DNA from 3 places in the Proteus columbae genome. Region 2 is predicted to be linked to each of the others. Evidence: predicted binding sites of a transcription regulator. Region 2 holds the regulator's gene; each other region holds the start of a gene.
What was found. Region 2 encodes Fur, which represses iron uptake genes when iron is present. Its sites were predicted from a motif close to ATAATAATGAGAACNACTATCAA; they were not measured.
Positions count from the first base shown of each region.

Region 1 (4,266 bases), 660 kb from region 2:
ATCGTTACGTTTTTTTTCACCACCAGAAAATCCCACGTTAACTGAGCGTGTTAACAAATCTTGTGGCATATCTAGCAATTTAATTTTATCTTCAATAAAATCTTCAAAATCAAAGCGATCTAATGGCTCTTGACCACGATATTCTCTCACTGCATTTACAGAAGATTGTAAGAAAAATTGATTGCTGACACCGGGTATTTCAACAGGATATTGAAATGCCATAAAGATGCCTTCACCTGCGCGATCTTCTGGTTCTAATTCCAATAAATCTTTATTTTTAAAGGTGATTGAACCTTCATCGACTTCATATTCATCACGACCAGCAAGTGTTGCTGATAAGGTACTTTTACCCGAGCCATTTGGCCCCATAATCGCGTGAACTTCACCTGCACGAACCTGCAAATCTAATCCTTTTAGGATCTCGTTGCCTTCAACACTGACATGTAAATTTTTAATCTCTAACATAATATATGCCTTCGGTATCTTTATACTCAGAATTTGGTTAATAGTTAACCGACGCTATGTTCTAAGCTGATTGCTAATAATTTTTGTGCTTCCACAGCAAATTCCAGCGGTAATTCTGAGAACACATCTTTACAAAACCCGTTTACAATCATTGAGATTGCATCATCTTCGCTTAATCCACGCTGACGACAATAGAACAACTGATCCTCACCAATACGTGACGTTGTCGCTTCGTGTTCAAGCTGTGCTGAGTTGTTCATTACTTCAACATAAGGGAAAGTATGCGCACCGCACTGCGTACCAATTAACATGGAATCACATTGGGTAAAGTTACGGGCATTTTGCGCACTAGGGAGTACTTTTACGAGTCCACGGTAACTGTTTTGGCTTTTACCTGCAGAAATACCTTTAGAGATAATGGTTGATTTGGTATTTTTGCCGATATGGATCATCTTAGTGCCCGTATCTGCTTGTTGATTGCCATTGGTTAAGGCAACAGAGAAAAATTCAGCGCTTGAATTATCCCCTTTTAAAATCACACTTGGATATTTCCATGTGATCGCAGAACCGGTTTCTGATTGCGTCCATGACATTTTGGCGTTTTCGCCTTCGCAAATAGCACGTTTAGTCACAAAATTAAGAATGCCGCCTTCACTATCGCCACCAGAGAACCAGTTTTGCACAGTAGAGTATTTTACTTCGGCATCTTTATGGATAATAACTTCAACCACAGCGGCATGAAGCTGATAGCTATCACGAACAGGTGCTGAACAACCTTCGATATAACTGACGTAACTACCTTCATCAGCAACCAAAATAGTTCGTTCAAATTGACCTGTTTGAGCCGCATTAATACGAAAATAAGTCGATAATTCCATTGGGCAACGAACCCCTTTTGGAATATAGACAAAAGTACCATCAGATGCGACCGCAGCGTTTAATGCAGCAAAGTAGTTATCATGGCTTGATACAACGGTGCCTAAATATTGGCGCACTAAATCAGGATATTCTTGAATAGCTTCGCTAAATGAACAGAAAATAATGCCATGTTCAGCAAGCTCTTCACGATATGTTGTTGAAACGGAAACAGAATCAAAAATAGCATCAACAGCAACGGCTTGCCCTTCTCTTACAGGTACACCGAGTTGGTTAAAAGCATCTTCAACTTCTTTGGTTAAATAATCTTGCGTGGCTTGTTTATCACTCATAACAGCTTCATTCGAGCCACCAGCACAACTGCCATTAGCACAACATGAACTACAAGATGGCGCTGAATAATAGCTATAATCTTGATAATTAAGCGATGGATAATCTGCTTTTAGCCAATGAGGCTCTTCCATTTCTAACCAATGGCGATAAGCATCTAAACGAAATTCCAGCATCCACTCTGGTTCGTTTCTTTTTGCCGATATTGCACGTACAACCGCTTCGTTTAATCCTTTTTCTAAGGTATCGGTTGAGATATCGGTATAAAAACCTTCTTTATAGTGGTGATCGCTTAGCCATCCCTGAACTTCATCACCAATTTCAACATTGCTCTGAGACATAATCTGACTTCACTATGTTATACCCCGAAGCTCTCACCACATCCGCAGACGTTTTGAGCTTTAGGATTATTAAATTTAAACATTTGATTAAGTCCTTCACGAACATAATCAACAACCAACCCATCGATAAATGGCATTGCTTTTAATGAGACAAAGAGTTTTGCTCCATTATGTTCATAAACAAGATCATCATCATTTGGGGCAGTAGCGAGTTCAATAACATAACCATACCCTGTACAACCAGAGGGTTTAATACTTAAGGAAAGCCCTTGTTTTTCTGGGTTTTTCTCAACTAAATGGCAGATATGCTTTGCTGCATTATCCGTTAATACAATGCCTTGCCAAGCTGTGTCATTAAGAGAAAAAGTTTCAACGTTGTTTGTCATTTCTGACCTCATTTCGAAAGGAGATTGATATCTTTCCTGACACTAATGGTAATGATAACCCTTATCACTTCAACCATGTCTTTTGAAAGGATATTCTATAAATGTGTATTTTTTGTTCTATTTTTAGGGTTACCTTGTTAACAATTAATGTTAACGCAATGTAATATAACACTTTTCCGCTCTTTCATTACAAAAAATAAAACTTTTAATTTTTCTTATATTTCGCACAATACGCACATAAGTTGCAATATAAATACACTTTATATGTTATCACTGAAATTTAGAGAAAAAAGCATAAAAATGTATTTTTACATTACAGCCTATTAGCTCTGTTTACATTCACTTTTATGCTTATTATGAAGGATAAGATAGCACCACTTATGCGATGACCTCTTATTGGATTGTGTGCTCTTTGAACTTATTTACTGATAGTGATGGTTTGAATATATTTGTTTGTACATTCAAGGATTTGACTGTTTTTTTGTTTGTTCGATTGGCTATTGAAGTTGCTAATCAATTGTAGTTGCCATACTCGGTTCGTTTTAAGATCAGCCGCTAAAACACCTTCATAGCTCACATTCTCTTTTGCGTATTTCCCTTCAAAAAAGACATGTCGGCTTTCCACATTTGGGATAGTTAATGGTTTTATCAATGTGGATATTTCATTCATACCATCTATTACCGCAATATTATCAACTATGCCTTGTGCTCCCGCATCCACATCGTAACTCATTGCATCAATCATTTTAAAATAAACCAGACGAACTTCTGTCAAATCACAAATAGGCTCTGATTTATAAACCATCATTTCTGTTGTGACGTCCTGAATATTATCTGGTAATGATTTAAAATAATTTTCAGTATCTTCTCTGCTCATTGTAAATGAAGTGGGATAAGCCATATTAAAGCCAGAAACAGTTTGTACTGGAATATTACTTATATCATTACTCGTTTCAGAGGTAGAATTATTATCGCATCCGCTGATTAATAAACCTGCAATTAATAATACTGTAGTGTTGAATTTATAAATAGTTAACATTATTGATCGTCTTATCTTTTATTATGAAGATAATGATTATCATTAAAAATAAAATCTAAATAAAGAAATAATTCTATTTTCTCTCTCTATTTTTATTCTTTTTGACATTATCTATAAACATAAAAAAACGCACAAAGCGAGTATTTCACTTTGTGCATATGTCTTTTTTATTCTTTAAGAAATAACAGATGTTGTTAATCTAGAAATACACACTTGACGACCTTCATCATCAAATATTTCTATTGACCAAACTTGGTGTGAGCGCCCTAAATGAATAGGTTTGCATACACCTCTTACCTTACCGTCTCTAGCAGAACGAATGTGGTTAGCGTTAATTTCTAAACCCACAATTTTCTGTTCGCCTTCAGTACAAAGATAACCCGCAACAGAGCCCAATGTTTCAGCTAAAACAACAGAAGCACCACCATGCAAAAGCCCCAAAGGCTGCTTAGTACGATGATCAACCGGCATTGTTCCTTCAAGATAATCATCACCAAGGCAGGTCAATTCAATACCTAGATGACTCATCATATTATTTTGCCCAATATGATTAAGATGCTCAAGTGTCGTTTCACGTTTCCATATCATGGCATAATCTCCAAAAGTGCCTGTAGTGGGTGTTTTAGCTCAATATTATCAATACGTTTCACTTGACTACGACAAGAGTAACCGGTGCTTAAACAACGCATTGTTGGTAACGTTTTTAATGCATTACCCCATGAGAGTTGATAAATGCCCAACGAGTTTTCATAATTATTTAGTTCATGTCCATAAGTACCTGCCATTCCACAACATCCAGTGCTCACAAATTCGAGTTGCTGCCCATAAC
Region 1 is NZ_CP043925.1:1,755,972-1,760,237, reverse strand. It holds gene sufC (Fe-S cluster assembly ATPase SufC) at 1-465, opposite strand, end outside; gene sufB (Fe-S cluster assembly protein SufB) at 510-2,012, opposite strand; gene sufA (Fe-S cluster assembly scaffold SufA) at 2,030-2,398, opposite strand; gene F1325_RS08500 (hypothetical protein) at 2,817-3,437, opposite strand; gene menI (1,4-dihydroxy-2-naphthoyl-CoA hydrolase) at 3,612-4,025, opposite strand; gene ydiJ (D-2-hydroxyglutarate dehydrogenase YdiJ) at 4,022-4,266, opposite strand, start outside.
Region 1: sufA (Fe-S cluster assembly scaffold SufA) is a predicted target of Fur. The motif match lies at 2,444-2,466, and genes of this name have one in related genera.

Region 2 (4,266 bases):
TGAAAAAGACGTTAAGTTTAACGTGATAATGCCATTCACTATTTTCTAATATCAGCATAAGGATAAAGTGTATTAATTGCACTTTATCCTGAATAAAACTAAAAAAGCTAAATACGATTACGATAAGTAAAAATAACTAGTAGAAAGATAGAGATGCATTAATTAAGAAGAACCTTACAAATAAGTCTCGTTAATAAAGTGAAGTTGTCAGCAACAGTAGTAAGAAGTAGAAGAGTCGAAGTAAAGAGTCGTTTTAAAATCGCAGTATGTAGTAAAAGTAATGTAGTAAAAGTAATGTAGTAAAAGTAATGAAGTAAAGTCGTCATGTCATGTCGTCTGAGATAAATGTGAGTGGGTTATGTTTATCTCTTGTGCTTCAGTTATTTCGCAGAATTTGCGTAAGGTATTTACCCTAAGTAAAGGCAGTCAGAGTGGGTATCGTAGTGGGGGGGAAATACCTTTATTTTTTCATTCCTTTCTTTTTTTTCGTCCTTTTCATCCTTGTACGTTTTTTTATTCTATGGCAGATTTCTTACCATTCATTTTATCTCACCTTATGTATTATTCCGCATTGAAGGCTGTTCGATAATGCGAGTTTTCAGGAAGAAGCATGTTAAAGCGATTGGATGATTTTTTATTAGAACCACCATTGAAGCCCTTTAAAGGTATAAAACGATTTATTGTTGAATTTCTTTTTTTTGGTGTGAAAGAGGCGCGTTCTTGTTTATTTGCGGGATTTTTCTTTTTTATTTTATTTGCAACGCCAAGTAAAGGTGTCTTTGGTATACCTCGTTATGATGTACTGCTTATTCTCGCTATCGCTTTTCAATTATGGATGGTGTGGGGAAAGCTAGAAACATGGGATGAATTAAAAGCGATTTGTTTTTTCCACATTGTTGGTTTTGTGATGGAGTTATTTAAAACATCAGCGGCAATTGGTTCATGGAAATACCCTGATTTTGCTTACACGAAATTGTGGGAAGTCCCATTATTTACAGGCTTTATGTATTCGGCTGTGGGGAGTTATTTAATTCAAGCATGGCGTTTTTTAAAGGTACGAATTGAACATTATCCACCTTATTGGCTGGCAACATTGGTTGCACTTGCGATTTATATTAATTTCTTTTCTCATCATTTTATTGGTGATTATCGTTGGTATTTAACGGCCTTTATTTTAGGTCTTTATGCTCGTAGTGTGGTTTATTTTACGCCTTATGATACAGAGCGAAAAATGCCCTTATTACTTGCTTTTATTCTGATTGGTTTCTTTATTTGGCTTGCTGAGAATTTTGGTACGTTCTTCGGTGTTTGGCAATATCCAAACCAAATTGGTGCTTGGTCTGCCGTGCATGCAGGGAAGTGGGGCTCTTGGTCACTGTTAGTTATTGTTACTTTTACGATAGTGGTGCATTTAAAACATATCAAACACAGTATTAGTGTGACGAAGTGAATTGATATAGCTTATGTTATCTTTAAGGTGACGTCATTACACGATAATATTGAGGTTCATAGCGGGAGCCAATAAAAAAGGAACTGTTCACAGTTCCTTTTTTTTACTGAGAGATTATCCAGAATGAATTATTTCTCATCATGTGCGTGGCTATCTTCTTTACAATTACCTTCAGCACAATGGCCATATAAATAAAGGCTATGATTGGAAAGTTTGATACCATGACGTTCAGCGATATTTCTTTGGCGTAATTCAATTGCATCGTCTGTAAACTCAATAACTTTGCCACAATCAAGACAAATTAAATGGTCATGATGGTGTTGTTGAGTTAATTCAAATACTGATTTACCACCTTCAAAATTATGTCGGGTAACAATACCAGCATCATCAAATTGGTTTAAGACGCGATACACTGTTGCCAGACCAATCTCTTCACCGATATCGATAAGTTTTTTGTAGAGATCTTCAGCACTGACATGATGGCACTCAGGATCCTGGAGCACTTCCAAGATCTTTAAGCGAGGAAGTGTAACTTTTAACCCAGCATTTTTTAACGCTTTATTATTGTCGGTCATGCGGATTTAATCCTGTTGCTAATGGTGAATTTAATTTTTGTGCTCACAAATGGGCTTTATTCATTAATACTCGGGTGAATAAATAACCTCATTGATTATAGGCATGATATTTAAAAATAAACACCCCACCTATCACACTATCTTAGCACACCATTGAATAATTATCATTCTCAATATTGAGTATTTATATTATCCCAAAATTTCGTCTAGGCTCATTTCTTCTTTGATTTGAGCAACCCAAGCGTCAACACGCTCTTCGGTTAATTCTGGTTGACGATCTTCATCAATCGCAAGGCCGATAAAATGATTATCATCTGCAAGCCCTTTAGAGGCTTCGAAATGATAACCTTCGGTTGGCCAATGTCCTACGATAACTGCACCACGAGGTTCAATAATATCGCGGATAGTACCCATTGCATCACAGAAATATTCTGCATAGTCTTCTTGGTCACCACAACCAAATAGTGCAACAAGCTTACCATTGAAATCAATATCTTCTAGTGTTGGGAAAAAATCATCCCAATCACATTGTGCTTCACCATAATACCAAGTAGGAATACCTAGTAACAGAATATCGAACGCTTCGATGTCTTCTTGACTGGATTTTGCAATATCATGAACTTCGGCATTATCAGCGCCCAGTCTTTCTTGAAGCATTTTGGCAATATTTTCAGTGTTGCCAGTATCACTGCCGAAGAATATTCCTATGATTGCCATAAAGTGAGATAACCTCTTTTATTCTAAATTCGTTATATTTCAAATTGTAGCGTTATTGACTACGTATATTTCCACAAGTCACATACTTCTTGTATGTTTCTAGTGATTCATTCACTTGTCACCTAGCTACACTTCAAAATATTTAGAGTATATTTGTCTGTGTTTGAACAATTACTAGTGAAAGATAAGCATTGTGTTTTCATAATAGAAAACTAAAAACGTATTTTGACGAAAATAGCAGGCTAATTCTGTCGAATTTGTGTGGTTTATCTGCTAACTATTCTTGTTTTGATGCATTTTTAAGGCGTTATTTTGCGCCAATTGCTCTAGTAATATTTCTTCAATAAGTTCACTACGACTGACGTTTCTTTCTGTCGCCAACTCATTGAGAGCATTTACAGCATCTTCATTTAATTTTAACTCAACTCGACGTAAACCATTAACTCTGTCACGTCTTAATTGATTGCGTTTATTAATTCTAAGCTGTTCATCCCGAGAAAGCGGGTTTGTTTTAGGTCGCCCAGGTCTGCGTTCATCTGCGAACAAATCCAGTGTGGTGCGATCAGTTTGTTCTTTTGCCATAAATTTTGCTGTGAAAGGGCGTATACCAATGACTCAATTGCGAAACGCCCAATAATACCCCACATAGTGATGTCTCGCCACTGCTTCCTGAGTTTAACTTATTGTGATTTGGTCTTTTTATCAACAGACGCTATTTTTAAGCACAATAATTATACATTCTACTAAATTATCATTTTTCAGTGACGTTATTTTAAGCTGTTAAGTTTATTAACTAAGCTTTCTCTAAAAAACGACGAATAGCCTTAATAACGGTATCTGGCTTTTCTGAATGTACCCAATGCCCTGTATTTGCGACAACAAAGGCGGTCGCGAGCGGAAATTGACGAGCGATGTTTTCACGATACTCATCTAAAATGTAAGGTGATAAACCGCCACGAATAAATAATACAGGATGATGCCAAGCCGGCACCTCTTGCCAGCCAATAATATCTGAATAAGCATTTTTTATTGCAGGTAAATTAAATAGCCACTCACCATTTTTGAATGATTTGAGTAAAAATTGGATCACACCTTCCTCTTTAATAAAAGGACGCATGATTTCCACAGCATCTTGACGACGTGTGACTTTAGCTTCTGTTACGGCTTCAAGCGCTGCAAAAATTTTGTCATGGCGGCGAACGTTATAAGTAACGGGTGACATATCAATCACAACAATATTTGCAATACGTTCGGGAGCTAATGCTGTCATCGCCATCGCAATTTTGCCTCCCATTGAGTGCCCAATAATAATGGCTTTTGAGATAGTTAAACTGTCAAGCAATGCGAGCACATCTTGCGCCATATCTTGATAATTCATACTTTCGCTATGAGGAGAGTGTCCATGGTTACGCACATCAATTTGTATCACGGTATTATCTTGACGAAGTGCACGACCTAAAACACCTAAATTATTGAGATCACCAAAGAGGCCATGGATCAAGACGATAGGTAAATTAGATACAG
Region 2 is NZ_CP043925.1:1,099,408-1,103,673, forward strand. It holds gene chiP (chitoporin ChiP) at 1-49, shown strand, start outside; gene F1325_RS05100 (DUF817 domain-containing protein) at 611-1,450, shown strand; gene fur (ferric iron uptake transcriptional regulator) at 1,579-2,025, opposite strand; gene fldA (flavodoxin FldA) at 2,215-2,742, opposite strand; gene ybfE (LexA regulated protein) at 3,016-3,324, opposite strand; gene ybfF (esterase) at 3,536-4,266, opposite strand, start outside.

Region 3 (4,266 bases), 1.7 Mb from region 2:
CATTCCGTATTGCTTGATTACCTTCTTTTCGTGCTGAATAAGTCATAAATATCCCTGCACCATATTTTTTATCCGCATTATCATAAGATAAGGAAGAAACCCATTTAAAAGGTTGTACAGAAAGTAATGAATCTCCAGAAGCATCTTTTCCGCGTGTATAATTAAATGTATTACGCAATATATATGTATTATCTAAGCCGAATATTTTAGAAAGCCGAATTTCATTCGTTAGCTCAAAACCATAAACGTATGCTGAGGCAACATTACTATATTGAAGATGATTTTGTGGTAATGTTGGCTTATTCCAATAACTATCGCCCATATTAGGATCATACCACGGATTAGGAACTTGTTTTTCGCTCTGCTTAAGATCAATAAAGTTATTGTATTTAGTATAATATACATTTACTTTATTAAATAATTTATCATTATTATAACTTAATGATATTTCATTACTTAATCCTTTTTCTTGCTTTAAATTAGGGTTAGGCTCTAAGCGATTACGAGCATCATTACCTCCATAATCAAAATAAAGCTCTTGAGCTGTTGGAATACGAAAACCCTGCCCAATTTTATATTGGAAAGTATAATTTGGTGTTATGTTATAACTGGTTGATAATGCCAAAGATAAAGCCTGATAATGATTATCAGTGAGATCGCTATCTTTCGCTAAAGATAATTTAGCATTATCTGTATGATGAGAAACATTATCATATCTACTGCCTAAAACTACATTTAATTTGTCATCAAACATTTTTATTTCATCAACAAAAGCAATACTAATATCTTGAGTATATACAGGTCTGATGATGCTATAATTAGATTGATAAGGAACTTTAGGCTTTCCTAGATATTTAGTATCTATATTTTTATTGTTAATTGTTTTTGTAGAATATGAAGTTCGTAGTGCTAATGAGTGCGTTGTATTAAATAAAGATAATGGCATTAATACTATTTCATTATTAATAAACCTACCATATTGAATGATATTCCTACTATTTTCTTCAAAAATATCATAATAATGACCATTATAATGTTCATCAAACGTAGAGCTAAATGCTTTTTGTTCTATTTTTTGCCAATTAAAGCTTGTCGTCATACTGTCAATATATCTTTCTGGAGTCCACGTATCAGAGAGTGTATATCTAATTCTTTTTGATAAATCATCACCAGTACGATAATAGGAAGAAAATAAGTACCAAGATTTTTCATCTGTATATGTTTTACCCTCACTGTATTCAAAAGTAGCACCTATTTTATGGTTTTGAATACCTAATAGATTAATTTTTGATAGTAAAGAATGACGCGTTTTTTCTTGAGGATCTGGTGTTCCCCTAGCAGAACCGAATATATCATTTTCATGTTTATAATTATTAGTTTCATGCCCATTACGATAAACATATAAGAGCATCCCTTCTACATCTTGTTGGGAAGTTGCAATACCTATCGTTTGCATTTTTTCATTATTTTTAGAAGTATAAACACTACGAGAAACAAATCCCCAATTACCTTCACTAATCAAATCAGCAGGATCTTTAGTAACGTATTTTACAGCCCCTCCTAATGCTCCACTACCTGAAAATATAGAATCAGCACCCTTAGATATAATTACAGACTTTAAATGTTCTGTTTCGATATCATTCATACTTCCATTAAAATAACCATAACCTTTATAAATGGTATTATCGAAGGTTTCTGCTTGAGGGATATCATCAACCTGTATAGCAACACGATCTTTATCAACACCTCTTATTGCATATCCATTATTACCAAAACGTCCTTCGGATGAGACACCGACACCAGGAAGATGGCGAACAATATCTTCCATGCTAAATATTAAATTTTTTTCCAATTGTTCTGAATTTAATGTTTTTTCATTAATTTTTTCTTCTTTTTTTTCAATCACATAAAGAACATCTTCAGATATAGCTTTATTATTAAAAAAAACTATCGAGGTAACAACTAGATAGAGTAACGTTTTTTTCATAAACACTCCTTAATTAAGGTATTGAATGATAATTATAATCATTATCATTCAATTCAATAAAAGGAATTGTAATACAATTGAAAATTTAGTTGTTTTATCTAATTAATAACAAATTAATTATATTTATGTTTACATATATTAATTTAAATGCATTCTTTAAGAATAAAAAAACACAAAATCATAAGCTGCAGTCTTAACCTCAATTGCCTCTTCCATACCTTTAATAATTAAATCAGCTAATTCACTCCACCTCATATGGCGTAGCCATTATATATCGCCATTACTTTTAACTATCTGTTTATGTTGTTTTATGAAAATCACTGGTAAGCCTATTACAAACGTCAAGATATGTCTGATAAACGGGCTTATCATCGAACAACACTCTATCACCATCATTGAAACCATCAATCTCATTACTTGCGAAAAGGAGAGAACTGGTAATCAACAATATATACCCCCATAGCCCCTGTTTTTACTGTTACCCATACTGTTCCTTGGTTTTCGATTTTGAATTGCTAATACAAAGTAATTTCCACCGTTCTGTAGAAATTTTTTTATCCATATACCGTAGTCACATCGGCCAAATTGGTTAGTGCTAAAGCCCGGTGATGTGATCTCATATTCAGTTTGAATATCAAAATACCCACAATGATATTTCTTTATGGCAGAAAAATAGGTACTGCAAAGGTAATGTAACGACATCTAAAGCTAATGTCACAGGAAGTAATACTCGGGCAATTTTTTCCCCAAACGAGTTTGATTTAGTATGATTAATTTAACACAACTCACCAAACTAGATTTACGTTGGAACAACTTCACCAAAGAACCATCAATAATAAACAAATTAAGAAATAATGGATGTATTGTTTTTATATAAAAATTAATTAATTATATATTTATTCTCGACTATAAAAATAATTTTCCAGTGGTTCTTCCTATTTTAGGATAGATACACTGGATTTATTTTATAGCTAGGATCAAATCGGATTTCAATTTTAAATAAGTTTTCGAAATTAAAAATCTTTTATTTTCTCTAAAGAGTAATAATCTTCGTGCCTATCATTGTCGCTTTTCCACCCACTCTAACTCGACTAATTGTATTTTCTGTTGAATCAATAATAACGTGAATAAGAGAGGAACATTGCATTGCACGCCCTTGCTCTAATAAAAAATGTGTTTGATGAGGGAAAACATGCTTAACAAGATAGCAGCCTAAAGCGCCACTAGAACTCCCTGTTGCAGACTCTTCATTGATGCCATATAAAGGCGCAAAGTTACGACAATGAGCAGTGATTTCTTTATCTTGGCTAAACTCAAAAACATGAAAACCAATAGTATTAAATTCACGACTTAAGTTTGCAATTGCTTCAAAATTAGGTTTTAGCGTATCTAATTTCCCAAATTGTACAGGGATCAAAATATCAGGTAGTCCCGTTGAAAATATCTCAATGGGTAAGCCTGTTTCTGAAATAGTTTCGCAATTTATTCCCAGTGCTGCAGCCACTGCATCGATATTTGGAGCTTGTCGTGAAACTGGCAGTGTTTGCTCCATAACGACATTTTCATCATCAATTGCGACGCTTAAAATACCTGCTTTCGTTTTTTGTGTGTAATGGCCAGAAGCCAATAAGTTGAGTGAAGATAAAGTAAAAAATACCGCTAATGTCGCATGACCACAAAAATCGACCTCTCCTTCAGGAGTAAAAAAATCAACTTTAAAATCAGTCTCTTCACCTTGATAAACAAAAGCTGTTTCAGAAAACCCAACTTCTTTCGCGATAGCAATTTTCTGCTCATCACTTAATTGAGGAGGGTTAAGTACCACGCCAGCAGGATTGCCACCTTTATTATTTCGAGTAAATGAGTTTACAAGGTGTACTTTGATCTCGTGCTCTACTGAGCGTATAGCTTCATTTTGCATATATTTCCCGCATTGCTTCGAATAGCATTAAATCTGTGTATAAAAATAGAGTGTTATAAAATACGCATTAATTAGGGCAAACTTCTGACACGCCATCTAGCCCTTGTTGTCTTTGTTCAAATACGACGCTTTTTTTATCCCCTTCTCGGATAATTTTTAAGATATAAATACTATCAAAATCACTACTTTTCCATTTAGGAATTAATTTAGGATCGCCTCCCTCTTGTTTCATAATATCTCGCGCAACCTTGGTTAAATTATCATGCTCCCATGCAATAAAAATAACCGAATTTTCATACTGTTGACTTAACAGTTCCTCACGTAATGCTTTTATCTCTTTAGCATGATATTGAAGATG
Region 3 is NZ_CP043925.1:2,756,577-2,760,842, forward strand. It holds gene F1325_RS13200 (TonB-dependent hemoglobin/transferrin/lactoferrin family receptor) at 1-1,987, opposite strand, end outside; partial or broken gene F1325_RS19405 (hypothetical protein) at 2,162-2,251, opposite strand; gene F1325_RS13205 (PhzF family phenazine biosynthesis protein) at 3,021-3,908, opposite strand; gene F1325_RS13210 (histidine phosphatase family protein) at 3,976-4,266, opposite strand, start outside.
Region 3: F1325_RS13200 (TonB-dependent hemoglobin/transferrin/lactoferrin family receptor) is a predicted target of Fur. The motif match lies at 2,013-2,035, and genes of this name have one in related genera.